DNA from 3 places in the Allocatelliglobosispora scoriae genome. Region 1 is predicted to be linked to each of the others. Evidence: predicted binding sites of a transcription regulator. Region 1 holds the regulator's gene; each other region holds the start of a gene.
What was found. Region 1 encodes HrcA, which represses chaperone genes, less so after heat shock. Its sites were predicted from a motif close to GGTTNGCACNCTCNNNNNGAGNGTGCNAACC; they were not measured.
Positions count from the first base shown of each region.

Region 2: the regulator HrcA is predicted to act here: its motif matches at 6,259-6,289, upstream of groES (co-chaperone GroES).
Region 3: the regulator HrcA is predicted to act here: its motif matches at 8,402-8,432, upstream of groL (chaperonin GroEL).

Region 1 is NZ_JACHMN010000002.1:2,385,044-2,394,767, reverse strand. It holds gene F4553_RS16380 (phytanoyl-CoA dioxygenase family protein) at 36-944, opposite strand; gene F4553_RS16375 (hypothetical protein) at 1,062-1,943, opposite strand; gene F4553_RS16370 (enoyl-CoA hydratase-related protein) at 1,953-2,744, opposite strand; gene hemW (radical SAM family heme chaperone HemW) at 2,762-3,970, shown strand; gene F4553_RS16360 (DUF4870 domain-containing protein) at 3,972-4,448, opposite strand; gene hrcA (heat-inducible transcriptional repressor HrcA) at 4,622-5,641, shown strand; gene dnaJ (molecular chaperone DnaJ) at 5,685-6,815, shown strand; gene F4553_RS16345 (16S rRNA (uracil(1498)-N(3))-methyltransferase) at 6,820-7,545, shown strand; gene F4553_RS16340 (HIT domain-containing protein) at 7,579-7,926, shown strand; gene F4553_RS16335 (PhoH family protein) at 8,234-9,286, shown strand; gene ybeY (rRNA maturation RNase YbeY) at 9,304-9,724, shown strand, end outside.
Region 2 is NZ_JACHMN010000002.1:4,146,110-4,155,833, forward strand. It holds gene F4553_RS24490 (ROK family transcriptional regulator) at 1-1,058, opposite strand, end outside; gene F4553_RS24495 (sugar ABC transporter permease) at 1,096-2,244, opposite strand; gene F4553_RS24500 (ATP-binding cassette domain-containing protein) at 2,289-3,074, opposite strand; gene F4553_RS24505 (sugar ABC transporter substrate-binding protein) at 3,154-4,239, opposite strand; gene ybaK (Cys-tRNA(Pro) deacylase) at 4,468-4,944, opposite strand; gene F4553_RS24515 (class I SAM-dependent methyltransferase) at 4,963-6,129, opposite strand; gene groES (co-chaperone GroES) at 6,452-6,760, shown strand; gene groL (chaperonin GroEL) at 6,830-8,485, shown strand; gene F4553_RS24530 (septum formation family protein) at 8,555-9,448, opposite strand; gene F4553_RS24535 (molybdopterin-dependent oxidoreductase) at 9,592-9,724, shown strand, end outside.
Region 3 is NZ_JACHMN010000002.1:3,158,471-3,168,194, forward strand. It holds gene F4553_RS19990 (glycerol-3-phosphate dehydrogenase/oxidase) at 1-692, opposite strand, end outside; gene F4553_RS19995 (S8 family serine peptidase) at 715-3,135, shown strand; gene F4553_RS20000 (GNAT family N-acetyltransferase) at 3,147-4,109, shown strand; gene F4553_RS20005 (sugar porter family MFS transporter) at 4,384-5,781, shown strand; gene F4553_RS20010 (copper homeostasis protein CutC) at 5,735-6,442, opposite strand; gene groL (chaperonin GroEL) at 6,511-8,133, opposite strand; gene F4553_RS20020 (hypothetical protein) at 8,585-9,340, opposite strand; gene F4553_RS20025 (cold-shock protein) at 9,649-9,724, opposite strand, start outside.

The sequences.
Region 1 (9,724 bases):
CGAGTCTTCCCTTGATCAACGCGAATTTTGGGGGCTTACCTCAGCCAGGGGATGTTGCGGTCTAGTAGGCCTCTGGTCTTAAGTTCCTTGCGGAGGGGGATTTCGTCGTCCACGTAGCCGTCCCAGTTGATGCCCCAGTAGTTCGCGCTGTGGGGGGCCTCGCCCAGGAGTTGGCGCTGGACGGGGGTGCGGTTGGCGTACCACTCGCCGTTGGGGTCGAAATCGATCGCGTCCAGGTGACGGATCCAGCGGTAGGTGTAGCCGACGAAGAGCATCTTGCGCGTGATCGTCGACAGGTTCGTCGAGCGGGAGTGCCACTGGCGGCGGTCGAAGATGAACGCGTCACCCGGGTTCGCCGTGATCTCCACGGTGCCCTCGGGGTCGGGGTTGTGCACGCTCAGGTCGGCCGGGCGCGGCAGCGAGTTCTTCAGGTGGCTGCCGGGGATGACCTTGGTGGCGCCGCGGCCGTTCTCCGACAGGTCGGAGAGGACATAGGCGATCTTCAGCGAGAACATCGGCCGAGGCAGGTTGGGGTCCATGGTCTCGGGGTCGGAGTTCTGCCGGTAACCGTCCTGGTGCCAGCCCCAGTAGGGCTTCTCCGGCTCCTTGGCCGGGGGCGTGACGTCGAGGTGGTTGTGGTGGGAGTAGATGTTCCACCCCGCCAGGCCCCACATGTAGGGCAGCACCTTCGGGTGCGTCAGCAGCTCGCCGAAGAGCTCGTCACGGTTGAGGAAGCCCAGCAGGTGGACGGTGCCGTTCTTGTCGTTGCCGGCCGCCACCTCCTCGGCGTAGACGCGGTCGACCGCTGTCTCCAGGGCCGCCCGGTGCTCCTCGGTCAGAACGTTGCGCAGCAGCAGGAAGCCCTGCTCGTGGAACTCCTTGCGGTCGACTTCACTGATCGGCTCATAACCGGTCAGGTCGCCGTAGTAAGACGAATTCGACATGTCCTCCCCTAGGGGTGTGTCCGGTCGAGCCCACGACAATAAGAGGGTGCAGGCACGCGAGAGCCGATGGTATCTCGCGTTTCCGGAGCATGCCGCCCTGGCCCCACCAGGGCACGATCAGGCAAACACCTCGACGAGGACATGTGACGCAACGGCTTGGGATTCGCGCCATTCGCCTGATTCCGTACTCCACTCCCGGCCGTCGAAGGCGACCCGGGTCACGCCGTTCTCCGCGGCCTGGGCCACGGTCCAGTGGGCGAGCTGCCAGCCGCGCTTGTTGTCGGCGGCGGCGATGCGGACACCCTGCAGGCCCGGCTCGGCGGAGGTGGTGGCTGTGCCGGCCCAGTCGGCCGCGAGCGCGGTGAGGACGTGGTCGACGGCGGCGGAGCCCTTGACGACCGGATCGTCGTCCGGGAGGTTGCAGCTCACGGCACCCTTGGCACCGCCGAGCAGGGCCATGGCGAGAACGGAGGCCTCGTCCTCCCACTTCTGGTACGCCTCGGGGAAGGCCGAGCGCTGCACCTTCTGCGCCGCCTCGGTGACCCGGAGCTTCTCCCAGCCCTTCACCTTGGCGAGCGCGTTGTAGAACTTCGTCGAGGCGTAACGCGGATCGCTGATCTGCTGCGCCGTCCCCCAGCCCTGGCTGGGCCGCTGCTGGAAGAGACCGACGGAGTCGCGGTCGCCGCCGCCGAGGTTTTCGAGCTTGGACTCCTGCAGGGCGGTGGCGAGCGCCACGATGATCGCCTTGTCGGGGACCTTCTTGCGGATGCCGACGGCGGCGATCGTGGCCGCGTTGGCCATCTGGGTCACGTCGAGCGCCCAGGAGTCGCGACCCGTGTCGTTGGCCGCCGTGACGACGCACCCGGACAGCTTGGGCAGTGGGAATGGCAGCTTGGCACCATCGCGGCCGGCGAGATAGGCGGCGAAACCACCGGCGACGAGGAGGGCGACCACCACGAGGAAGACCGTGCCCGCACCCTTGCGCCGTTTCGCCACCACGGCGTCAGTTTAGTGGCCTTGGCTCACCCATGCCGGATTGCGCTTCTCGCGGATCGCAGCGACGCCCTCCCGGCCCTCGTCGGAGCCGAAGAACGCGACCGAGAGCTCGGTCAGCGCGGCGAGTCGCTCCGCCAGCCCGTCGACGCGCAGCAGTTCCTTGGTGGCGCGCAACGCCTGCGGCCCGCCGCGCCGCAGCGAGTCGCGCAGCCGCTCGGCCGCCTCGTCCAGCTCAGCTCCCGGCACGGATGCGGTGACCAGCCCGATCTCGGCGGCCCGGCGGCCGGTGAAGACGTCGCCGGTGAGGAAGAGCTCCGCCGCCGCGCGCGGAGTCAGGCGGGGGAGGACGGTGGCTGAGATCACCGCTGGTACGACGCCCAGGCGCACCTCGGAGAAGGCGAAGGTCGCCTCATCGGTGCAGATCGCGAGGTCGGCGGCGGCGATCAGGCCCAGCCCGCCCGCGCGAGCCGGTCCGCGGACGACCGCGAGCACCGGCTTGGGGCACTGGGCGACAGCGAGGAGCACATCGCCGAGCATCGACACCGGCACCGGTACGCCACCCGAGGTCGACGCGAGGGTCTCCTTGAGGTCCGCGCCGGAGCAGAAGACCGGGCCCGTGTGATCGAGCTGGATCACTCGGCAGGCCTCGTCGGCGGTCGCCTCGTCGAGCGCCGCCAGCAGTTGCGTCATGAGCGCGATGGAGAGCGCGTTGCGGTTCGCCGGGCTGTCGAGGGTGATCGTCGTCACGCCGTGGGCGCTGGTCACCGTAACGAATCGGGCCGCCTGGTCGCTATTTGAGGTCACCAGGGCAGACTAGTGGTATGCCAGGAGACCTTCCCGAGGGCGAGCCCGTTCCGGCCGACGGCGCGCTGCCCGACGCCGCGCTCGCCGACGTGGGTCGGAAGGGCTTCGGCTTCTATCTGCACGTGCCGTTCTGCGCCAGCCGCTGCGGCTACTGCGACTTCAACACCTACACGCCGAGCGAGAGCGGGCTCGATCAGAGCGACTATGTGAGCGCGGCGCTGAAGGAGATCGCGTTCGCCAAGCGGGTGCTGGGCGGCTCGGCACCCGAGGTGCAGACGGTCTTCATCGGCGGCGGCACGCCGACCCTGCTCCCGGCCGACGATCTCGCCCGGATGCTCGACGCGGTCGGGGACGCCTTCGGGCTGGCTCGGGGCGCCGAGATCACGACGGAGGCGAATCCGGAGTCGGTCAACGCCACCTCGCTGCGGCGGCTGCGGCAGGCCGGGTTCACCCGGATCTCGCTGGGGATGCAGTCGACGGCGGTGGGCGTACTCAAGATATTGGAGCGAAACCACACGCCGGGCCGGGCGCGGGCCGCGGCGGCCGAGGCGCGCGAAGCCGGGTTCGCGCATGTCAATCTTGATTTGATCTACGGTACGCCGACCGAGACCCCCGCCGACTTCGCCGCCTCCCTCGCCTCCGCGATCGCCGCCGGAGTCGACCACGTGAGTGCCTATTCCCTGATCGTGGAGGACGGCACCCGCCTGGCGAAGCAGGTGCGCCGGGGCGACCTGCCGATGCCGAGCGACGATGTCGCGGCCGACCGATACCTCGCCGCCGACCGGGCTCTCAGCGCCGCCGGCTTCTCCTGGTACGAGGTCTCCAACTGGGCGACCACACCCGCCGGGCAGTGCAAGCACAACCTGCTCTACTGGCGCGGCGGCGACTGGTGGGGGATCGGGCCGGGCGCGCACAGCCACGTCGGCGGCGTCCGGTGGTGGAACGTGAAGCGCCCCGCCGCGTACGCCGACCGCATCAACGACGGCGTCTCGCCCGGCCACGCCCGGGAGCTGCTCACCGACGAGGACCGCTATGTCGAGGACGTGATGCTGCGCCTGCGCCTGGCCGAGGGGATGCCCCTGACCGCCATCCGTGACGCGGCCGCCGTGGCACAGGCGCTCGCCGACGGCCTGCTCGACGAGACCGCGCACAAGAACGGCCGCGCAGCTCTGACGCTGCGCGGCCGACTCCTTGCCGACGCGGTTATCCGCGAGGTTCTGGCGTAAGTCACTTCACCAGGGAGATGGACATCGGGTACTTGTAGAACGCGCCTTCGTTGGCCTTGACACCCGCGAGGATGCCGAAGAGCGCGCCACCGATGACGGCGGCGATGACGCCGACGAAGCCGATCACGATGCAGACCAGGATCCAGCTCACGATCGCGATGATGCTGACCAGGATCTGGAAGTTCAGCGCGGCGACCGCGTGCGCGCGGACCGTGGGGGACTCGTTGCCCTTGGCGAGCAGCGCGATCAGCGGGGCGACCCAGCCGCCCGCACCACTGCCGATGACGGCGCCGGCGGCACCGCCGAAGTGGGCCACGAGAGCCCACGTCTTCTCATCGCTGTTGGCGTAGCCCGACGGGGCGGCGTTGCCCAACGGCGCGGAGGGCGCCGAGTATGCCGGGGGGGTTTCGAACGACGGCGCCGACGGCGGCTGCGAATTCGGGTCCGGCTGCCCCGGAGGGGTGGGGGTATCACTCATGCCGGTCAGGGTAGGACGATGGATCATCCAGCGCCACACAACACTCTTGACGGAAAGCCGACATTTCCGAGTTGAATGGTGATCAAAATCCTGCCGTCGCCACTGAACCGTCGCCCCAGTAGACTGGCACTCGCTCAGCGAGAGTGCCAGTCATCCGTGCGGAGGGAGTCGGTGTGGGTCTAGACGATCGCAAGCTGGACGTCCTGCGCGCCATCGTGGAGGACTACGTCGCCACGCAGGAGCCGGTCGGCAGCAAGTCCCTGGTCGAGCGCCACAGCCTGGGCGTTTCTCCCGCGACCGTGCGAAACGACATGGCCGTGCTGGAGGAGGAGGGCTATATCCGCCAGCCCCACACCAGCGCCGGCCGGGTTCCGACCGACCGCGGCTACCGCCTCTTCGTCGATCGACTCTCCCGGGTCAAGCCGCTCTCGCCGGCCGAGCGCCGGGCGATCGAGCGATTCCTGATGGGCGCCCTCGACCTCGATGATGTCGTGCATCGGACGGTCCGGCTGCTCGCGCAGCTCACCCGTCAGGTCGCCGTCGTGCAATATCCGTCACTCTCCCGGTCGAGCGTCCGGCACCTGGAGCTGGTGCCGATCAGCACCACCCGGGTGATGGTCGTCATGATCACCGATACCGGCCGGGTGGAGCAGCGCCAGCTCGAGCTGCCCACACCGATCCCGCCCGAGGACGTCTCCGAGCTGCGCGGGCTGGTCAACGCCAAGCTCGGCGGCAAGCAGCTCTCGGCGGCGCCGCCGCTGGTCCAGGCCCTCCTGGACGAGGTGCCCGCGCACCTCTCGGCGAGCATGACCGTGCTCGCCACGGTGCTGCTGGAGACATTGGTCGAGCGCGGCGAGGAGCGCATCGCGCTCGCCGGCACCGCCAACCTCACCCGGGGTGGCATCCTGGACTTCGCCGGCTCCCTGCGCCCCGTGCTCGAGGCGCTGGAGGAGGAGGTCATCCTGCTCAAGCTCATCGGCGAGCAGGAGATGGCACCACGCGTGCGGATCGGCGACGAGAACGAGTTCGTCGATCTCCGTGCCACCTCGATAGTCAGCACCGGCTACGGTCCTGGGGACACCGTCGTCGGGGGCCTGGGCGTGCTCGGCCCGACCCGCATGGACTATCCGGGCACCATCGCCACGGTTCGCGCCGTGGCACGCTACGTCGGCGATCTGCTGGCACAGCACTAACGACAGCGACCTGCGACCTGCGATATTGCGACAGAGGATCTTCGTGGCTAAGGACTACTACGGCATTCTCGGCGTCCCCAAAGACGCCACGGCCGATGACATCAAGCGCGCTTACCGCAAGCTCGCCCGGCAGTACCATCCGGACGTCAACCCGGACCCCTCCTCGCAGGAGAAGTTCAAGGAGATCAACGCGGCCTACGAGGTCCTCTCCGACGACCAGAAGCGGCAGATGGTCGACCTCGGCGGCGACCCGCTCGCCCCGGGCGGCGGCGGCATGGGCGGCCCCGGCGGTCCCGGTGGGCCCTTCGTCGGCTTCCAGGACATCATGGACGCCTTCTTCGGCGGCACCTCGTCGCGCGGGCCGCGCCCGCGGACCCGCCCCGGCGCCGACGCGATCATCCGGCTCGACCTCGACCTGCACGAGACCGCCTTCGGCGTCGAGGCGCCGATCACCGTCGACACCGCCGTGCTCTGCGCCACCTGCGCCGGTGCGGGCACCGCCGCCGGCACCCACCTGGCCCAGTGCGACATCTGCCACGGCAAGGGCGAGGTGCAGTCGGTGCAGCGCACCTTCCTCGGCCAGGTCGTCTCCTCCCGCCCCTGCGCCGCCTGCCAGGGCTACGGCACGACGATCCCGCACCCCTGCGCCACCTGTGCCGGTGACGGCCGGGTCCGCACCCGCCGCTCGCTCACCGTCAAGATCCCGTCCGGGGTCGAGGACGGCATGCGCATCCGCCTGGCCCAGCAGGGCGAGGTCGGCCCCGGCGGCGGCCAGCCCGGCGACCTGTACGTCGAGATCCACGAGCGACCCCACGACGTGTACGCCCGCAAGGGCGACGACCTGCACTGCAAGGTGACGGTCCCGATGACCGCCGCAGCCCTCGGCACCCGGCTCACCATCAAGACGCTCGACAACGAGGAGGCGCTCGACGTGAAGTCGGGCACCCAGCCGGGCTCCACGCTGCGCGTCAAGGGCCGGGGCGTTCCGCACCTGCGCGGCACCGGCCGGGGCGACCTCTTCGTCCACCTGGATGTGCGGACTCCCACGAAGCTCGACGCCGACCAGGAACGCATGCTGAGGGACTTCGCCAAGGCCAGGGGCGAGGAGATGGCCGAGCTGTCCAAGCAGGGCGGCTTCTTCACCAGCATCCGCAACGCGTTCAACGGCCACTGAGTCGGTGAGTGCACCGCTCTTCCTGGTCGATGCGCTGCCCGGCGGGGACACCTGCACGCTCGACGGGCCCGAGGGGCATCACGCCGCGAGCGTCCAGCGGCTGCGGGTCGGTGAGGAGCTGATCCTTGCCGACGGGCGCGGCGGTTCGGCCACGGCCCGGGCCACCGCCACCGCGAAGGCGAGCCTGGAGCTGCAGATCCTCACCCGGCAGACGGTCGCGGCACCCGATCCACGGCTCGTCGTCATCCAGGGCATCGCCAAGGGTGATCGCGGTGAACTCGCCGTGCAGGCGATGACCGAGGTCGGCGTCGACGAGATCGTGCCCTGGGCGGCGTCGCGGTCCGTGGCGCAGTGGCGGGCCGAGCGGGGTGCCAAGGCCCGGGAGAAGTGGGTCGCAACGGCACGGGAGGCGGCCAAGCAGGCGCGCCGGGTCTTCGTACCGGTGATCGGCGGTGCGCCGGATGTCTCGACAGCTCAGGCGGCCGGGCGGCTCGCCGGCGGGTTCGTGCTGCACGAGGAGGCGACCGAGCGGCTCAGCCGGGTCGACCTGCCGAACTCGGGAGAGATCGTGCTGGTCGTGGGCCCCGAGGGTGGCATCGACGACCGGGAGCTGGCTGCTTTCGTCGCCGCCGGAGCGACGCCGGTGCGGCTCGGGGAGACGGTTCTGCGCACGTCGACCGCGGGTGTCGCGGCCCTCTCCCTGCTCGCCACCCGGCTCGACCGCTGGTAGGGCTGCCGGGGAATCTGCCCATAAGATGCTTCGGTGACCGATTGCCTCTTCTGCCGGATCGTTGCCGGTGAGATCCCCTCGACCGTGGTGCACGAGACGGCCACCACGCTCGCGTTCCGCGACATCCGGCCGCAGGCCTCGTCGCACGTGCTGGTGATCCCGAAGGCGCACTACGCCGACGTGGCCGAGCTCGCCGTGGCCGATCCCGGGCTCGCGGGCGAGGTGCTCGCGGCCGTCGCGGCGGTGGCCGAGGCGGAGGGCCTGCTCAAGGGCGGTTTCCGGACGATCTTCAACACCGGCGAGCACGGCGGCCAGGAGGTCGCCCATGTGCACGCCCACGTCGTCGGCGGTGCTCCGCTCGGCCCGATGCTCGCGCGCTAGGTGTTCGGCTTCCCGATCGTGTGCGTTCTCCGTCGTCCCGGCGACGGAGAACGCACACGATCCGGCGCCGGTGTGCCCATTTGTCCCGCTTGGCGGGACCGCGGATAGCGGATCTCGGCGCTCGCCATGAGGGCCGGCCTGCACGAAAATCCCTGATCGGCGACCTCGGCGGGCGGTAGCGCGGCGACGGCGCGGTAAGGGGCGGGCAAGAACGTGATCGCGCATGGTGTCTCCGGGCGGATACGATGTGGTGGTCAGCGCCGCGACGAGGTGGAGAGCAGGTGGCGATAGGCCCTCGGGCCAGCCCATGACCGACACGGTTCCAGCTTCAGAGATCACTCCGCAGCGGGTCAAGACCAAGCTCACGGTCCCCGACCCGCGTCACATGGTCAACCTGCTCGGTCCTCGCGACGAGCTGCTGCGACTGTTGGAAAAGGCGCTGGTCAGCGACATCCTGGTGCGCGGCAACGAGATCATCATCTCCGGATTCCCGGCCGACAACGCCCTCGCCGAGAGGCTCTTCATGGAGCTGCTCGAGCTGGTCCAAAAGGGTGAGGCACTGACTGAGGATGTGGTGAAGCGCAGCATGGGCATGCTTACGTCCGGTGAGAACGAGCGTCCGGCCGAGGTGTTGACGCTCAACATCCTCTCCCGTCGCGGGCGCACCATCCGCCCCAAGACGATCGGCCAGAAGCGATATGTGGACGCGATCGACGCGCACACGATCAACTTCGGCATCGGCCCGGCCGGCACCGGCAAGACCTACCTCGCCATGGCGAAGGCGGTCCAGGCGCTGCAGGCCAAGGAGGTCACCCGGATCATCCTGACCCGGCCCGCCGTCGAGGCGGGTGAGCGGCTGGGCTTCCTGCCCGGCACACTCAACGAGAAGATCGATCCTTACCTCCGGCCGCTCTACGACGCGCTGCACGACATGATCGACCCCGAGTCGATCCCCCGGTTGATGACGCAGGGCACCATCGAGGTCGCCCCGCTCGCCTACATGCGCGGCCGCACGCTCAACGACGCGTTCATCATTCTCGACGAGGCGCAGAACACCACGCCCGAGCAGATGAAGATGTTCCTGACCCGGCTCGGCTTCGGCTCGAAGATCGTTGTCACGGGTGACGTCACCCAGGTCGACCTGCCCGGCGGCACGATGAGCGGGCTGCGGATCGTCCGCGAGATCCTCAAGGGCGTCGAGGACGTCCACTTCTCACAGTTGAGCAGCGCCGATGTGGTGCGGCACAGCTTGGTCGGGGCCATCGTGGACGCGTACGCTCGCTGGGACGACGAGCAGGAGCAGGCCAACGGCGCTAGCGTGCACGCCGTGCCGCAGCGCCGTGCCGGACGGCGTCGCTAACTTCATCAGGGGAACCAGTGTCCATAGAGATCGCCAACGAGTCGGGCTTCCAGGTCGACGCCGATGAGATCGTCGCCGTCGCGCGCCACGCCCTCGACGAGATGGGGGTCAACCCGCTCGCCGAGCTGTCGGTCCTGCTCGTCGACGTCGACTACATGACGGAGCTCAACCATCGCTGGATGGGCGGGGAGGGTCCCACGGACGTCCTCGCCTTCCCGATGGACGAGGAGACGATCGACCACGGTCCCGCCGACGGCCGGGCCGAGCCCGCGCTCCTCGGCGACATCGTGCTCTGTCCCGAGATCGCCGAGAAGCAGGCCGTCCAGTTCGGCAGCGACGATCCGCGGATGCGGCTCCCCGGAGCACCCGCACCCGTCCCCTCTCCCGACTACACGACCGGCAACGAGCTGCAGATGCTCACCGTGCACGGCGTGCTGC
Region 2 (9,724 bases), 1.8 Mb from region 1:
ATCGTGTTCAGGCGGGTCCGGACCTGTGCCGCGGCTGCCAGATAGACGTCCCGCAGCCCGCCGCCGAAAATGATCATCTCGGGGTTGAAGATGTTGACAAGGTTGGCAACGCCGAAGCCGAGCCAGTCGCCGACGTGGCGGACGCCCTCCTTCGCCTCGATGTCGCCCCGGGCGGCGGCGTCGATGACGGTGAGGACCGCGTCGTGGCCGAAGTGCCCGTGCCGCCCCGACTCCCGCAGCAGCGCCGCCTCGCCGATCTCGGTCTCCCAGCAGCCACGGGAGCCGCAACCGCAGCCGTGCCCGCCCGGCCGGACCACCATGTGGCCGACCTCGCCGCCGTAGCCGCCGTGGCCCGTCACCCGTCGGCCGCCCGCGATGATCCCGGCGCCGACACCGACGTCGCCGTAGAGGTAGATGATGTTGTCGCAGCCCACGGCGGCACCCCGGACGTGCTCGGCGAGAGCGGCCAGGTCTGCCGCGTTGCCCACGGAGATCGGATGGTCCACCGGCAGGGAACCGCGCAGGGCGGCACCCAGCGGTTCGTCCACCCAGCCGAGGTTGGGGCCGAGGCGGACCAGGCCGTCGACACGGCGTACCAATCCGCTGACCGCGACCCCGGCCCCGACGCACACGGAGTTGGCCGCGACCCCGCGGTGCATCTGCGTCACCAGGTCCGCGATCGGGCCGATCGTGTCGGCGGCCGTGACCACACCCCGGTCGTGCGGCGCCTCGCGCCGGTCCAGCACCACGCCGCCGAGGCCGATCCGGGCCGCGCGGACCCGGTCGACCTCGATGGAGAAGGCGTAGGCGTAGACCCGCTCCGACTCCGGCCGGACGACCGGGGAGGGCCGTCCGGCCCGACCGGTCTCCCGCGGAGCGCCCTCGCTGACCAGCCCGGCGTTGGCCAGGTCGGTCGCGAGGGCGCCGATCGTCGAGCGGTTGAGCCCCATCGCGGTGGTGATCTCGGCCCGGGAACTCGGTCCGTGCGCGTGCACGTACCGCAGCAGGGCACCGAGGTTCTGCCGCCGGATCTCCTCCTGGCTGGGGGCTGCTGGCATGGCGACTATGACACTCCAGAGTGGATGGTCGTGGCGGTCAGCGTGTGACGACGGCGCGACGGCGGGACAGCGCGTCGACACCGGCCGCCAGCAGCAGCACCGTGCCGGTGATTATGTACTTGGTGCTGGCGTTCTGGTTGAGCAGGGCCATACCGTTGATGATCACAGCGATCACCATGCCGCCGAGCACTGCGTCGATCATCCGACCGCGACCGCCGAAAAGGCTGGTCCCGCCGATGACCGCGGCGCCCACGGCGTAGAGCAGCACGTTGCTGCCACCGGTGTTGGAGTCGACCGAGCTGTCGTGCCCGGCCGCGACGATGCCGCCGACCGCGGCCATTCCGGAGCAGATGACGAACGCCGAGATCTTGATGCGGTCGACGTTGATGCCGGCCCGCCGGGCCGCCTCGGCGTTGCCGCCGACGGCGTAGATGTGCCGGCCGTACGCGGTGCGCCGGAGCACGAAGGTCCAGACGATGAGCATGACGCCGATCACCGGAACGATCACCGGAACACCCTTGACCGTGGCGAAGAGCGGGTTGGCGGCGCGCTCCAGGGTGAGTACCCAGGCGAGGAAGGTGATCATCGCGCCGACGGTGACGATCCGGGCGACCACGACGCTGATGGGGTCGGTGGTGACGCCGCGCCGGTTGCGCCGCATCCAGCGGATCAGCTCGATCGCGGTGAAACCGACGATGACGACGACCGCCAGCACCCAGCTCAGGAGCGGGGTCATGTTGCGGTTGCCGATCCCGACGATCACCTCGTCGCGGATGGAGATGTTGGTGCCCTCCTTGAGCAGCGCCAGACCGACGCCCTGGAAGGCGAGGAAGGCTGCCAGGGTCACCACGAACGAGGGGATCCCCATCTTCGCCACGAGCAGTCCGAGGATCAGGCCGATCACCGTGCCGGTCACGATCGCGGCGAGGCAGGCGGCGTACCAGGGCCAGCCGTGGTTGGTCAGGGTGACGCCGAGGACCGCCGCGCAGACGCCGCTGGCGAAGCCGGCCGACAGGTCGATCTCGCCGATCAGCAGGACGAAGACGAGGCCCATCGCGATGATGGTGACCTGCGCGCCCTGGGTGAAGAGGTTGGCGATGTTGCCCGGGCTGAAGAAGACCGGTCGCACGATGCCGAAGACGGTGCAGAGGACGACGAGTCCGAGGACCGCCGGCAGCGAGCCCATCTCGCCGCCGCGAACGCGGGCCCAGTAGTTGAGGAGGTGGTCTTTCACTGGCCGTCTCCGTTCAAGACCTCGGCGGGCAGGCCGAGGTTGCCGCTGCGTCCAGACGTGATGAGCTCGACGATCTGGGAGTGGGTGACATCGGTCGTGTTGACCTGGGCGACCATCTGCCCCAGGTAGAGCGCGGCGATCCGGTCGGAGACCGCGAAGACGTCGTTGAGGTTGTGCGAGATCAGCACGACGGCGAGGCCGTTGTCGGCGAGCCGGCGGACCAGCTCCAGCACCTGGGCGGTCTGCGCGACACCGAGGGCGGCGGTGGGCTCGTCGAGGATGACCAGCTTGCTGTTCCACAGCACGGCCTTGGCGATCGCCACCGTCTGGCGCTGACCGCCGGAGAGGCTGGCGACCTGCTGGCGGATCGACTTCACCGTCCGCACGGAGAGGCTGGCCAGCGTCTGCGTGGCCATCTCCTCCATGGTGGCGTCGTCGAGGATGATGCCGCCGACGGCCTTCTTCTCCCGGCCGAGGAACATGTTGGAGACGATGTCCAGGTTGTCGCAGAGCGCGAGGTCCTGGTAAACGATCTCGACCCCGAGGTTGGCGGCGTCCCGGGGGTTGCCCACGGAGACCTGCTTGCCCTCGAAGAGGTACTCGCCCGAGTCGCTCGGGTAGATCCCGCCGATGCACTTGACCAGCGTGGATTTTCCGGCGCCGTTGTCGCCGACGAGTGCGGTGACGCTGCCGGCTTCAGCGGTGAAGGCGACATCGCGCAGGACATGGACGGGACCGAAGCTCTTGTTGATCCCGCGCAGTTCGAGGAGGGGTGTGGACACTCGGGTGCTCCTAGGGGTGGGGTCACCAGTCTGATGCGGGGTGCCGTCGAGACGGCACCCCGCATCAGGGTTGATCAGATTAGGCGACGCCGGCCTTGGTGCAGAGCGCGGCGAAGTCGGCGGTGCACAGCTCGGCCTTGGTGACGTAGCCGTCGGCGACGACATCCTTCACCGAGTCGAAGAAGATCGCCTTCGGGATGAGCAGGACGGCGGGGACATCACGCTTGCCCTCGCTGTCGTTCACCGTCTGGGTGGTCGACTTCTTCTCGCCCTTGGCGAGACCGATCGCCAGCTCGGCGGTCGCGTCGGCCTCCTGCTTGACGGCCTTGTAGACGGTCATGCACTGGTCGCCGGCGAGGATGTTCTGCAGGCCCTGCACGGTGGCGTCCTGGCCGGTGACCGGGACCTTGCCGTTCAGCTTCTGCTTCTTGAGGACCGCGATGGCCGCGTTGCCGAGGCCGTCATTGGCGGCGAGAACGCCACCGATCTTCGGCTGAGCGGTGAGCATCTGCTCGAAGATCTTGCCACCCTCGGTGTTGTCCCAACCGGGAACCGGCGTGACCGGGCCCTTCACGTAGTCGCCGGAGGCGTACTTCGGGTCGAGGACCGACTCGGCACCCTTGCGGAACAGGGTGGCGTTGTTGTCGGTCGGGGAACCGGCGAGCTGCGCGATGATCGGCTTGGTGACAGCCTTCTCGGTCAGGCACTTGCCGAGGCCCTCACCCTGCAGCTTGCCAACGGACTCGTTGTCGAAGCTGACGTAGTACGAGGCCGAGCCGCCCAGGGTCAGGCGGTCGTAGTCGATGGTGGGGATGCCCTGCGCCTTCGCCTTGTCCAGGACGGCCTTGCCGGTACCCGAGTCCAGGTTGACGATGACGAGGACGGTCACGCCATTGGTGATCATCTGGTCGGCGATCGTCTGGAACTGGGCCTTGTCACCCTGGGCGTTCTGGATGTCGTAGGCGATGTTCGCGGACTTGAACGCCGCCTCGAGGTACTTGCGGTCAGCGGTCTCCCAGCGGGCAGAGGACTTGCTGTCCGGCAGGATGACGCCGATCTTGGGGGTCTTGGCGGCGGGCGTGCCGGTGTCGTCGGAGTCGCCACAGGCGGCGAGGCCCCCGAGGAGCAGCGCTCCGGTAGCAGCGATGGTGAGGAGCCTACGCATCGGTGCAGGTCCTTTCGAGTGAAGGGGTGTGTTGCCGGGAAAGAGAGCCGCGCGCCTTCCGGAAGCGCGCGGTTCAGATAAGTGAGACCGGTCACTCGCTTGTTTGTTGTGTCCGGCAACGTATTGCCCAGCCGGGGGTTTGCGCAAGCCTAGAGTTTGTTGGTGGGGATAACAATTTAGAAACGTGCCCGCAACCAGGCGTTGGGGAGATCGCTTTCTACCTCGGAATTACCCTTTGGCGATCTCCGCGACGGTTGCGGCGGTGAGTCGGACGAGCGCCTCCGGTGCGAGCCGGACCTGGAGCCCGCGCCGCCCGGCCGAGACGAAGATCTGATCCGCGTCGAGGGCCGAGGCATCGATGACCGTCGTCAGCTTCGTACGCTGTCCGAGCGGGCTGATGCCGCCCCGCACGTAACCGGTCGCCTTCTCGGCCGCGGCCCGCTCGGCGAGGGCTCCCTTCTTGCCGCCCACGGCCGAGGCGAGCGCCTTGAGGTCCAGCTCGCCGGTGACGGGCACGACGGCGACGGTGAGCGCGCCGTCCACGGTCGTGATCAGTGTCTTGAAGACCCGGGCCGGGTCGGCGCCGATCGCCTCGGCGACGACGGCACCGTAATTCGGGGTCTCCGGGGAGACCTCATAGGTATGCAGCGAGTGCTCGACCTTCTGCTTGCTGAGCAGGACGGTCGCAGGGGTTCCGTTGGCCACGGACCCGAGTCTAGAAGCTCAAACGGGGTTGGCGATGATCGCGAAGGGCCGCCCGGCGACCATGGTGAGCAGCACCGATGCTCCCGTCGGCCCGGCGAGGCGGAGCTCGCGGCGCAGCTGCTCGACGTCGAGCGCCGATCCGCGCTTGAGGATCTCGACCCGGCCGACCCCGCGGTCGCGCAGCGCCGTGCGGAGCCGCTTGAGCGAGAAGGGGAGCAGCTCGTCGACGGCGAAGCAGCGGCCGAAGGGCGAGGAGACCGGTTCGTCGCTCCAGACGTAGGCGATGGTGGGGTCGCCGATCCATCCGCCGTGCGCCTGCGCGAACTCGGCGACGAGGTGCGACCGGACCACCGCGCCGTCGGGGTCGGTGATGAAGGCCCCGGGCTTCGCGACCGGCGCCTCGGCGAGGCCGCCTCCGGTGAGCTGGTGCGCGATCGTGCCGCGGATCACCGTCGCCCGGCGGGGCACCGTCGCGAGGGGGCCGCACCAGGCCGCCGCCTCCACCACCTCGCCGTCGACGCTGACGAGCTCCAGCTCGGCGCCGTGGGGGAGCAGCGCCGGATCGATGCCCGGTGCGAGCTTCAGCACGGTGATCGGCACCCGCCCGGCGAGCCCGACCACGAAGTCCCACGGCGGCGAGTATGCGGCCGGATCGAAGACCCTGCGCCCGCCGCTGCGCCGGGCCGGATCGCAGAAGGCCGCGTCGTATCCGTCGAGGTCGGCGGCGGTCGCGTCACCGTGCCGCACGTCGATCAGGCTGTCGAGCCCCAGCGTCGCGACGTTCGCGCCGGTCACGGCCGCGGTCTCGGCATCGGCCTCGATCGCGGTCACCCTGATGCCGGCCCGCGCGCAGGCCATCGCGTCGGCCCCCAACCCACAACCGAGATCGATGAGGGTACGCACACCCGCACCCCACAGCCGCTGCGCCCGTCGAGCCGCCACCACGGGCCGGGTCGCCTGCTCGAGACCGGCCCGGGTGAAGAGCAGCCGCTCGGCGTCCGGGCCGAACTTCCCGACCGCCCTGCGCCGCAGCGCGACCTGGGTCAGCGCCGCCGAGGCGAGCTCGGGATCGATGCCCTGCCCGCGCAGCCGGCTCGCCGCCGCCAGCGGATCGACCTCGCCGAGCTGATGAGCGGCGAGCAGCGCGGCGTGGCCGGCCGGTGTGGTCAGGGGAAGGGGATGCACCCGCCGATTCTCCCTGACCCGGGCACCGCGCCGACCCCCGGTCACGTTTTGCAGCAAAGCGTGGTCTCCTGGCGCAGCCAGGCCACGCTTTGCTGCAAAACGTGACCGGGGGCAGCTCAGGAAGCGTTGTGTTGGCACTCTGCTTGACGGAGTGCTAACTCCCGACATAACCTTCGCTTAGCACTCTCGAACGTCGGGTGCTAACTTCGGGTTAGCGCTCACGACCTCGTGAGGGCATTGGAATCGACCGGAACCGGCACCCGCGACGACGGGACCGATCGATAGTCAGGTTCGTTTACAAGTACCCCAGGAGGGTATGCCCGTGACTACCGCGACGAAGGTTGCGATCAAGCCGCTCGAGGACCGCATTCTGGTCCAGGCGAACGAGGCTGAGACCACCACCGCGTCGGGCCTCGTGATCCCCGACACCGCCAAGGAGAAGCCCCAGGAGGGCACCGTCATCGCTGTCGGCCCCGGCCGCTTCGACGACAACGGCAAGCGGGTTCCGCTTGACGTTCAGGTTGGCGACAAGGTCGTCTACTCGAAGTACGGCGGCACCGAGATCAAGTATGCCGGCGAGGAGTACCTGGTGCTCTCCGCCCGCGACGTCCTCGCGGTCATCGAGAAGTGACCTGCTGACGCCCCGGCACTCCACGCACGTGGAGGGCCGGGGCGTCGCTAATAGGGAGAGAAAGAATTTATGGCGAAGATCCTGAGCTTCTCGGATGACGCCCGGCACCTGCTGGAGCACGGCGTCAACGCGCTCGCCGACGTGGTCAAGGTCACCCTGGGCCCGCGCGGGCGAAACGTGGTGCTGAGCAGGTCGTTCGGCGCCCCGATGATCACCAATGATGGTGTCACCATCGCCAAAGAGATCGAGCTGAGCAACCCGTACGAGAACCTCGGTGCGGCGCTGGTCAAAGAGGTCGCCACCAAGACCAACGATGTTGCCGGCGACGGCACCACCACGGCGACCGTGCTCGCACAGGCGCTGGTCAAAGAGGGTCTGCGCAACGTGACCGCGGGCACCAACCCGATGGGCATCAAGCGCGGCATCGACCTGGCTGCCAAGGCGATCAGCGACGCGCTGCTCGCGAAGGCGACCCCGGTCGCCGACAAGCACGACATCGCGCAGGTCGCGACGATCTCGGCCCAGGACGCCACGATCGGCGAGCTCATCGCCGAGGCGATGGACCGGGTCGGCCGCGACGGCGTCATCACCGTCGAGGAGGGCTCCACCCTCACCACCGAGCTGGAGGTGACCGAGGGCCTGCAGTTCGACAAGGGCTTCATCTCCCCTCACTTCGCCTCCGACGCGGAGGCGGGCGAGGCTGTTCTCGACGACCCCTACATCCTCATCACCACCTCGAAGATCTCGTCGATCGACGAGCTGCTGCCGCTGCTGGAGAAGGTTCTCCAGACCAACCGGCCGCTGCTGATCGTCGCCGAGGACGTCGAGGGCCAGGCGCTCTCCACGCTGGTGGTCAACTCGATCCGCAAGACCGTCAAGGTCTGCGCGGTCAAGGCCCCGGCCTTCGGCGACCGCCGCAAGGCGATGCTGCAGGACCTCGCGGTGCTGACCGGCGGCGAGCTGATCGCCTCCGAGCTCGGCTACAAGCTGGACTCGGTCGGTCTGGAGTCGCTGGGCCAGGCCCGTCGCATCGTGGTCACCAAGGAGAACACCACCATCATCGAGGGTGGCGGCAAGGCTGACGAGGTCAAGGGCCGGGTCGAGCAGATCCGGGCCGAGATCGCGGCCGCCGACTCCGACTGGGACAAGGAGAAGCTCGCCGAGCGGCTCGCGAAGCTCTCCGGCGGCGTCGCCGTCATCAAGGCGGGCGCGGCGACCGAGGTCGAGATGAAGGAGCGCAAGCACCGCATCGAGGACGCGATCTCGGCGACGAAGGCGGCTGTCGACGAGGGCATCATCCCCGGCGGCGGCGCGGCGCTCGCGCAGATCGCCAACGTGCTCGACGGCAACCTGGGTCTGACCGGCGAAGAGGCGGTCGGTGTCGCGATCGTTCGCAAGGCGCTCGACGAGCCCCTGCGCTGGATCGCCCAGAACGCCGGCTTCGACGGCTACGTCGTCGTGCAGAAGGTCCGCGAGTCCGTGTGGGGCGAGGGCCTCGACGCGGCGACCGGCACCTACGTCGACCTGGTCAAGTCCGGCATCGTCGACCCGGTGAAGGTGACCCGCAACGCGGTCGTCAACGCCGCGTCGATCGCCGGTCTGCTGCTCACCACCGAGGGTCTCGTGGTGGAGAAGCCGAAGAACGCCGAGCCTGCGGGCGCCGGCGGCCACGGGCACTCGCACGGCGCCGGCGGCCACGGCCACCAGCACGGCCCGGGCTTCTGATCGACGAAGCACCAGCAACACTTCGGCCCCGGCGCTCCCTCACGAGCGCCGGGGCCGCTTGCTGTCAGATCACGACCAGCGGGGTACGCCCTTGCCGCCCGTACCCTTCGCCGACTTCGTCATCGAGCTGTTGCGGATGTAGACGAAGCACCGCATGATCCGCCGACCCTTGTCCCAGTGGGTCTTGCTGTAGGTCGAGTAGGCGTAGTCGGTCCACTGGGACCGGGCCCGGTCGAGGCTGACCCCGATGTAGCCGGCGACGAGCTTCATGCAGCGGCTGTGGATGGGCGCCCAGGAGGCGTCGGTGCCGGCCGTCGGGGCCTGGGCGGGAGTGAAGGCGAAACCGCCGACGAACTCCGTGTTGTGCTTCGCCGTGCAGCTGACGATCGGCCACTTGTCGTTCTTCATGTTCACGCAGACCGGCGTGGCGGGCTCCGCCTTCAGGCTCTTGCTCCGCGAGGCGGCGCTGTTGCTGCTGCTGTTGAAGGGGTACTGGCCGAGGTCGCAGCGGTACCAGTGGACTCCGGCAGACCAGGCGCTGTTGGTGGGGAGCGCGATGTCGATGTAGGTGTCGAGCGAGTACCACGACCGGCCCAGATACGCCGTCGCCTGCTTGTCGCACTCCGCGAATGCCGTCGCCTGTGCCGCGATCGCCGCCGGGTCCTTGGACGACAGCGACGGCGGCGACGTGAGCCGGGCCGCCGCACCGGTGAACTCGCCGACGAAGGCAGTCTCGGCGAAGTGGGTCGAGTCGCACGGCACCACGTTGTCGTCGCGGCGCGCGTCCTGCTCGAGCCAGCTCGACCGGTAGCAGTCGCCGGCCTTCGGCAGGTACGCCACCGCGGCCGGCAGGGCGGCCCATTCGTTGCCGACATCGCCGTCCGTGCCGGGCGGTGGCGACGCCGAACAGCCCGCCAGTGCCGCCATGAGTAGGGCCGCCAGAACCGCAGGCGCTCTCCGCATCCGTGTCTCCCCGGGTCATCGGCCTGGTCGGGGGTCGATCAAGCCGCTGTGGTCGCGGATTCTAGCGACTCCCCGCATCCCGTAAGACCCCGGTAAGGGGCGTCGATGTTGAGGTCTCTTACCTTCAGGCGGAGACTGATGTCATGGTGGGCAGAGGAAGAGCAGCGATCGCCGGTGTCGTGGCGGCCGCGGTCGCGTTGGGTGCGGGCGAGCTGATCGCGATCATCACCGGCGCGCAGAGCGGTCCCGTGGTGGCCGTCGGCGGCTGGATCGTCG
Region 3 (9,724 bases), 770 kb from region 1:
ACCGCGACCCGGACGCCGGTGACCTCGCGGGCGTCGCGGACCAGCCCGACCGCTCGCGCGCCGGTGACGACGGCGGCGCCGAGGCTGGCCGCGGTGCGGGCGAGCGAGACCACGAGCCGGGCATCGTCGACCTGGCCGTCGTAGTAGCGGATCGCACCGGCCGCCGCCTCCGACCGCAGCGACGGGAAGATCTGCCGCGCCGACCGCTGGCTGAGGTGCCGGTGCACCGGCATGCCGCGCCCGTGCCCGGTCGCCGAGGCGAACGCGTCGTAGAGCGCGACGCCCGCGCCGTAGTAGACCCGGTTCCAGCTGCGCTTGGCCCAGGTGTCGCCCGGCAGCGGCACGAGGAAGGGCACCGGTCGCACCAGGTGCGGTGCGAGCCGCGTGGCGAGCAGCCCGCGCTCGCGCAGCGCCTCGTGGACCAGGTGGAACTCGAGCTGCTCCAGATAACGAAGTCCACCGTGGACGAGCTTGCTGGAGCGCGACGACGTGCCCGAGGCGAGGTCGGTGGCCTCGATCAGCGCCACCCTCAGCCCTCGGGAGGCCGCGTCGAGCGCAGCACCCGCTCCGGTCACCCCGCCGCCGATGATGAGGGTGTCGAACTCCTCATCCCGCAGTCGGGCCAGATCCATGTCACGTCGCTCAGGCGTCAACGCGCCTGCGACGTTTCTCGACTCCCCTCGGTCCCGCACCCTGCCACGGTACCGTGCGGGCATGACCCAACCGCCGGTCTCGCCCTACTGGGCGCCAGCACCGCCCCCGCAGCCCTCCTCCGGCGGCCTCGGCGCGACGATCGGAGCGATCGCCGTCGGCCTCTGGGTGACCGCGCTCGCCGTCTTCAGCCAGGCCCTGGGCTGGGGGATCAGCCAGCTCCTCGCGGCCCTCGGCTACACCTGGCCCGCGTGGGCCTGGGCAGGCATCGCGATCTTCGTGGGTGTGGCGGCCGGTCTGCCCGCGTTGCTGCTCGCGGTGGTCCCGCGCTCTCCGGCGGTACGCCAGACCGGGCGCGCCTGGACCATGGCGGCCGGCGTGGCGCTCCTCGGCGGGCTGCTCCGCGTGATCCCGCTCCCGTTGAACGAGGCCTACCTCGGCGCGCTCACGGTCGGACTGCTGGTCATGGCCCTGTTCTTCCGCCGTCGGAAGCAGCCGGCCGAGGCGCCCCGGCACCCGGGCGCGCTCGCGCTCGCCGCCGTCGCCGGGCTGATCACCCTCGTCCCGTGGCTGTGGCTGGGCGCGCTCGGCGGCGCGCTGGAGATCATTCTCGGCGTCACGGCGGCCGCCGCCGTGGGACTTGTCACAGCGGCGATCCTCGACTCCCGCTTCTGGACGCCCTTCGCGACGGCGGGACGCGGTCGGCTGATCGGGCTGGGCGGGCTCGTCGCGGGCGTGGCGCTCGTGCTGATCGCCGCCGGGGCGGGCGCGTCGGGCGGGCAGCTCGCCGCCCTGCTCGTGCTGCCGCCGCTGGGCTTCGTCGCCGCCGCGCTCAGCACCGGCACGGCCCGGGCGACCGCCGTGCTCATCGGCATCGCCGCCCTCGGCCCGCTCGCCTTCGCCGATCCGGATGAACTCACCCTCTTCCTGACCGGCCGCGACGCGCCCTACTGGGCGGGCGTGGCGGCGATCGCCTCGCTCGTGCTCGGCTTGGTGCTCGCCGTCGCCTATGCCTTCGCGGTGACCCGGATGGGCGTCGCCTATCAGCTGCAGGAGCCCGATCCGCTGCGGACCGAGCTGCAGCATCGGGAGGTGCTCGGCTTCCGGCCGCGGTCCCGGACCGTGCCGCTGGCGCTCGCGGGGATCACCCTGGTCGCCTCCGGCGCCGTCTACGCGGTCGCGGGGCAGCCGGGCAGCTTCGGCGAGCAGCTCTTCGTGGTGATGAAGTCGCAGGCCTCGCTCGCCGACGTCCCGACGACGACCGGTCCGGCCGGGCGGGAGGCCCGGATCTCAGCGGTCTATCGGAAGCTCGCCGACCACGCCACCGCCACCCAGGCCGATCTGCGTAGCGAGCTCGATCGGCTGCACGTCGCCTACCGGCCCTACTACCTCGTCAACGGCATCCGGGTCGCCGGTGGACCGGAGCTGCGCGCCTGGCTGTCGCGCCGCGACGACGTGGAGAAGGTCCTCCTCGATCCGGTGCTGCGCCCGATGCCCGAGCCGGTACCCGTGGAGAAGGGCGACGAGCAGGCACCGAGCGAGCCGCAGTGGAACCTCACCATGATCGGCGCACCGGTGGCCTGGTCCCGCGGGGTCACCGGCGAGGGCATCGTCGTCGGCACCTCCGACTCGGGGGTGGACGGCAGCCACCCGGCGCTCGCCGAGGGCTTCCGCGGCGGCGACGACTCGTGGCTGGACCCGTGGTCCGACACACTCGTTCCGACCGACCACGGTGGACACGGAACGCACACGCTCGCCTCGGCGGTGGGCCGGACGAAGACCGGCGTCGCGCCCCGAGCGCAGTGGATCGGCTGCGTCAATCTCGAACGCAACCTGGGCAGCACCTCGCACTACCTCGACTGCCTGCAGTTCATGCTCGCGCCCTACCCGCACGGAGCGGACCCCTTCAGCGCCGGTCGGCCGGGGCGTGCGCCACACGTACTCACCAATTCCTGGGGTTGCCCGCCCACCGAGGGCTGCGACGCGACGACGCTGCGCGCGGCGATCGACGCCTTCGCCGCGGCGGGCATCGCGTTCGTCGCGGCCGCGGGCAACACGGGGTACCAGTGCGGCTCGGTGACCGACCCGCCGTCGACCTATCGCTCGGCGATCACCGTCGCCGCGGTGAACGAGGCCGGGACCGTCACCGATTTCTCCAGCAAGGGCGTCATCGGGGGCGACAAGCCCGACGTGGCGGCACCGGGTGACCTGGTGCTCTCCGCGATGCCCGGCGGCACCTACGCCGCGCTGAGCGGCACCTCGATGGCGACGCCGCACGTGGCCGGAGTCATCGCGCTGCTCTGGTCGGCGCACCCCGAGCTCATCGGCGACCTCGCCGCCACCACGGAGCTGCTGCGGCGGTCGGCTCAGCCCGCCCAGCTGGACCGGACGGCCGGACTGGGCAGCGAGTGCGTGGCGAAGGCGCCGCAGGTCGGTGCGGGCATCGTCAACATTGGCGAGGCACTGCGGCTGGCAGGTGGGTAGGCTGATCGATCATGGAGGCCTTCACCGAGGAACACCGGGACGGCGTCGTCGAGCTGCTCCGCCGTACCCTCCTCACCGAGGACGTGACCGAGGCCGACGAGATCGTCGGGCGCCTGCGCAGGCCGATCGGAGCAGGTCACGGGCTTGACGGACCCGGGCCGGTCGAGCCGGGGGTGGTCGGTCCGGCCGTCACCGGCACCGGCGGGGCCAAGCCCGGACTGGTCGAGGTCGAGCACGGCCGGGTCATCGGCGTGGTCCTCGCCTCGATCGGGCACGCCGACCCGAGCGCGGGCCACCTGGACCTGATCGCGGTCGACCCCGAGCACCAGCGCAAGGGCATCGGCTCCGCGCTGATCGCCACCGCCGAGGACGAGCTCGCCGCGCTGGGCTGCACGGTCGTACGGATCGCGGGCAACGCCCCGGACTATGTCTGGCCGGGCGTCGACGTGCGCTACACCCCGGCGGTCTGCGCCGTCGTCGCCTCGGGCTACCACCACGACCAGACGGCCTGGAACATGACGGTCGACCTCACCGATCCGACCTCGCGGGCGCTGCGCTCGACGGCGGAGGCGGAGTCCCGGTTGATCCAGGTCGGGATCGACATCCGTACGGCCACGAGCGAAGACCTGACCGCCCTGCTGCCCGTGATCGACGAGGAGTGGGGTGGCGCCTGGGTACGCGAGGTCGCCGCCGCCCGCGGCTGCCACGTGGCGCTCAAGGAGGGTCAGCCGGTCGCGTTCGCGGCGTGGGGTGGTGCCCGGTCGAGCTGGTTCGGTCCGATGGGCACCCTGCCGGCCGCGGAGGGTCTCGGGATCGGCTCGGTGCTGCTGCGCCGGTGCCTGCACGAGCAGGCGTCAACGGGGATCACGAGGGCGCAGATCGGCTGGGTGGGGCCGGTGCCGTTCTACTCCGGCGCCGCCGACGCCTTCATCGAGAGGGTCTTCTTCCTCTACCGCAAGCCCTTACACACCTAGCCTCCCGCCGCCGGACCGCCGCGCGGCACGGGCCGCCGCTCGTCACGTTTTGCAGCAAAGCGTGGCTATTTCGCGCCAAGTGGCCACGCTTTGCTGCAAAGCGTGACGCGGCACGCGGACGGAGCGACACGCAGCAAGATCGGCGCAACTCTTGAAGAGTTGGTCCTAAAATGCGTCGCCGCTCGGGCAACCCGCTCCACATCCGTGTCCGGATAAGACCAACTCTTCAAGAGTTGCGGGTATGCGAGCCTCGCATTTCGGGCAAGATGCGCATATGGACGCAGTGGCTACGCGCCCCGCCAACACCAACGGCGCGGCAATCATGATCGCCGCCACGGCAGCCATGGGCGGCTTCCTCTTCGGTTTCGACACCGCCGTCATCAACGGGACCGTCGACGCGATCCAGGGCGCCTTCAACATGAACGCCTTCGTGCTCGGCTTCGTCGTCGCCTCGGCCCTGCTGGGGTGCGCGGTCGGTGCCTGGTTCGCCGGACCCCTCGCCGACAAGCACGGCCGGATCCGGGTGATGGTAATCGCCGCCATCGTCTTCGCGGTCGGCTCGGTCGGCTCGGCTGTCGCGATCGGCCCCATCGACCTGACGATCTGGCGGGTCGTCGGCGGTCTCGCGGTCGGCGCGGCGAGCGTCATCGCACCGGCGTACATCGCGGAGATCTCCCCCGCCGCGATCCGGGGACGCCTCGGCTCGCTGCAGCAGCTCGCCATCGTCGTGGGCATCTTCATCGCCCTGCTCACCGACTACGCGCTCGCCGAGGCCGCGGGCGGGGCGAGCGAGCCGCTCTGGTTCGGCGTGGACGCCTGGCGCTGGATGCTCGCCTCCGAGGTGATCCCGGCGGCCGCCTATCTGATCATGGCGTTGCGGATTCCGGAGTCGCCGCGCTACCTCGTCCGCAAGGGGCGCATCGAGGAGGCACGGCAGGTGCTGACGCGGGTCATCGGCGACGACGCGGACGCCCGCCTCGCCGAGATCCAGCGGTCGATGATCGGCGCCAACGACAAGGTGCAGCTCTCCGACCTCAAGGGTCCGCGCTTCGGGCTGCTGCCGATCGTCTGGGTCGGCATCCTGCTCTCGGTCTTCCAGCAGTTCGTCGGTATCAACATCATCTTCTACTACTCGTCGACGCTGTGGCAGGCCGTCGGCTTCACCGAGAGCGACTCGCTGCTCATCACGGTGATCACGAGTGTGACGAACATCGTCACCACGCTGATCGCGATCGCCCTCGTCGACAAGGTCGGCCGCAAGCCGCTGCTGCTGTTCGGCGCCGCCGGAATGGTGCTCACGCTCGGCGCGATGGCCTGGTGCTTCGCCAACGCCACCGTCGTCGGCGACACCGTGACGATGAGCCCGGTCACCGGCAAGGTGGCGCTCGTCGCCGCCAACCTCTACGTGGTCGCCTTCGGCATGAGCTGGGGACCGGTCGTCTGGGTGCTGCTCGGCGAGATGTTCAACAACACGATCCGGGTGACCGCACTCGCCGTCGCGGCAGCCGCCCAGTGGATCGCCAACTGGCTGATCACGGTGACCTTCCCGCCGCTGTCGGACATCGGGCTCGGCCTCGCCTACCTGATCTACACGATCTTCGCGGCGCTGGCGTTCCTCTTCGTGCTCAAGGCCGTCCGGGAGACGAAGGGGCGAGAGCTGGAAGAGATGTGATGTATTTCCACGCCCGGACCTCGGCGGCGGAGACGGGCTGCAGCCAGGAGCGCTCCCTGCGCACCGAGCGCCCGATGTGGAAGGACGTCACCCCGATCGCACGCAGCACCGGCACCTGAGCGGGAACGAGCCCGCCCCCGGCGAGGACGAGATCGCCGTCACCCGCGTCGATCCGCTGAGCGAGCCGGGTCAGCCCGGCGGCGACGCCGTTGGGCGAGCCCGCGGTGAGTACGGCGTCCAGCCCCGGCAGACCGCGCACCACCTCGAAGGCCCGGCTGTAGTCGCGGGAGTGGTCGATGGCCCGGTGGAAGGTCCACGGCCGCCCGTCGAGCACGTCGGCGATCGCGACACACGCGTCGGCCGCCACGTCACCGGCTTCGTCGAGGAACCCGAGCACGAGACCGTGCACGCCCGCTTCGATGAGGTCGGCTGCTGCGCGTACCAGCCGAGGGAGATCGACCACCGCGAAGCCGGCCTGGACGCGGACCATGGCCCGGACGGGCAGGTCCGTGCTCGCCACCACCTGGGCGGCGAGGCGGGGATCGGGGCTGAGCCCGTCGGCGGCCATGTCGGCGACGAGTTCCAGCCGGTCAGCGCCACCCGCCTGAGCGGCCTCCGCATCCGCCGGGCTCAGGGCGATGACTTCCAGCAGAGGGCTCACGGTAAATAAACCTAACAAATGAGATGGGCGGGCCGCATAGCGACCCGCCCATTCACGTATTCGGACTCTTAGAAGTCCATGTCCCCGCCACCGGGGCCGGCCGGCGCAGCGCCCGCCTTCTCCGGCTTGTCGGCCACGACGGCCTCCGTGGTCAGGAACAGAGCCGCGATCGAGGCGGCGTTCTGCAGCGCGGAGCGCGTCACCTTGGCGGGGTCGATGATGCCGGCCTTCAGCATGTCGACGTACTCGCCGGTGGCGGCGTTGAGGCCGAAGCCCGCCTCCAGGTTGCGAACCTTCTCCACCACGACGCCACCCTCGAGGCCCGCGTTGACGGCGATCTGCCGCAGCGGGGCGTCGAGCGCCACCTTCACGATGTTGGCACCGGTCGCCTCGTCGCCGACCAGGTCCAGCTTGTCGAAGGCGTTCTTGCCGGCCTGCACGAGCGCGACGCCACCACCGGGGACGATGCCCTCCTCGACGGCCGCCTTCGCGTTGCGAACGGCGTCCTCGATGCGGTGCTTGCGCTCCTTGAGCTCGACCTCGGTGGCCGCGCCGACCTTGATGACCGCAACACCGCCGGCCAGCTTGGCCAGGCGCTCCTGCAGCTTCTCGCGGTCGTAGTCCGAGTCCGACTTCTCGATCTCGGCACGGATCTGGTTGACGCGACCGTTGATCTGGTCGACGTCACCCGCACCCTCGACGATCGTGGTCTCGTCCTTGGTCACGACGACCTTGCGGGCCTTGCCCAGCATGTCGAGGCCGACGGCGTCGAGCTTGAGCCCGACCTCCTCGGAGATGACCTGGCCGCCGGTGAGGATCGCGATGTCCTGCAGCATGGCCTTGCGGCGGTCGCCGAAGCCGGGCGCCTTGACGGCGACGGACTTGAACGTGCCGCGGATCTTGTTGACGATCAGGGTGGCGAGAGCCTCGCCCTCCACGTCCTCGGCCAGGATGACGAGCGGCTTGCCCGACTGCATGACCTTCTCGAGGATCGGCAGCATGTCCTTGACGTTGGAGATCTTGCTGTTGGCGATCAGCAGGTAGGGGTCCTCGAGGACCGTCTCCATGCGCTCGCTGTCGGTGATGAAGTAAGCCGAGTTGAAGCCCTTGTCGAAGCGCATGCCCTCGGTGAGCTCCAGCTCGAGCCCGAAGGTGTTGCTCTCCTCGACGGTGATGACGCCTTCCTTGCCGACCTTGTCCATCGCCTCGGCGATGATCTCGCCGACGGTGGAGTCACCGGCGGAGATGGAGGCGGTGGAGGCGATCTGCTCCTTGGTCTCGACGTCCTTGGCGAGCTTGGCCAGCTCATCCGCAACGGACGCGACGGCGACCTCGATGCCCCGCTTCAGGGCCATCGGGTTCGCGCCGGCCGCGACGTTGCGCAGACCCTCGCGAACGAGCGCCTGGGCCAGGACGGTCGCCGTCGTCGTGCCGTCACCGGCGACGTCGTCGGTCTTCTTCGCGACCTCCTTGACCAGCTCAGCGCCGATCTTCTCGTACGGGTCCTCGAGCTCGATCTCCTTGGCGATGCTCACACCATCGTTGGTGATGGTGGGGGCACCCCACTTCTTCTCGAGCACGACGTTGCGGCCCTTGGGACCGAGCGTCACCTTGACGGTGTCGGCGAGCTGGTTCATGCCCCGCTCAAGGCCGCGACGAGCTTCCTCGTCGAACGCGATAATCTTGGCCATATCGGCGTTGTCCTCCTGGACACTCGCGGATCGCCCCGTGTGACGGGGACGAAACCGCCTGTTTGACGCACCTTCAGCACCCGCGCATGAGCGCGGGCGGGTCTCCCGCACCGCGAGTCCCACGCTCCCCGGACTAGCGAGGAGCAGGGTCTCCGCACGGGAGACGTGAGCCGGTCGGGCGGACGAGCCCGCGACGACCGGCACCGCTTGCGCGATGCCTTTCACCGCTCGACCGTTGGCACTCACCGGCGGCGAGTGCCAATACCCTGTTTAGCACTCTCACCCACCGAGTGCAAGCTAACGCCAAGATCACAACACCCGCCAGAGTGGGTTGCAATCGACAAACATGCGCATGCGTCGAGGCCCCGCCCCCTGTCACACTTTGCAGCAGAACGTGGCCATCAGTGCGCTGATGGCCACGTTCTGCTGCAAACCTCAGGGGGGTACGCCGTCAGCCGAGCTCCGCCACCAGCTGCCGCGTGTCGACACCGTCGATGCCCCGCTGCTCCGTATACGTGAGCAACACCCCACCGAACTGGAAGATCGCGATCGGCACCGACAGGACCAGGGTGATCACCGCGCTCGCCAGCCCGAAGGCGAGCGGCAGCGCCTGGGTCGACATGATCCCGCCGCCGCCGATCGCCTGAAGGGTGAACTGCACCGCACTGGTGACGAGGCCGCCCGCGACCACCAGGAGATAGGTCATCGCCAGCCGGCCGAGGACCTGTCCCCGGTTGCCGTTGAAGATCCGGAAGGATCGCGCGAGCGGGTTGCCGCCCTCGAAGAGCAGGACCGGTCCGAACATCGCCCAGGCGATGAAGAGATAGATGCCCGGCAGCACGCAGGCGAGGAAGCCGAGCCCGATGCCGAGACCGAAGAGGATCGTCCAGCCGAACAGGCCCGGCGACCGGCGCAACCCGTAGCTCAGCGCCTCGCCGACGGTCACCGGCACGCCACCGGCACGACGGGTGACCGAGTAGGTCGCCGCGGCATAGCCGACGCTCTGCAGGTAGTAGACGACGATGAACAGCACCACCATGATCAGGAAGAACGCGGCGGGCGCGCCGATGGTGCTGCCCAAGCCCTGCATGTCGATCCCGCCGCCGGCGGAGGCGGCGGATGCGCGCTGCAGGTAGAGGTCGCTGGTGCCGGCGAGCGCGACGAGCAGGCCGACGTTGAGAACGAGCCCGGGCAGCAGGTGGCTCACCGCGAAGATCGCGAGGAGCGGCTGCCAGCCCGCCTTGACGACCCCGGTCAGGCGGGCGAACCAGCCACCGATGCCGACGCCCTGCGGATTGACGAGCGGATCGTTGTGACGGTCGGCGGCTTCGGGGCCGCGAGGTAGGCGGAGTCCGGCGGAAGGTAACCCCGTGTAAGTTCGGACATTGAGATGTGCCTTTGTGCGAGGGGAAAAGCAAGTTCCGCCCACGCTGCCAGGGGGCTGCGTGGACGGAACTTTTGGATCAAAGCTTGTGGTCAAGCCGATCATCGGATCAAAGCTTGTTGCCAAGCCGATCAGGCGATTAGGTGAACCTTCTCTGCCTGCGGGCCCTTCTGGCCCTGCGCGATCTCGAACTCAACGCGCTGACCG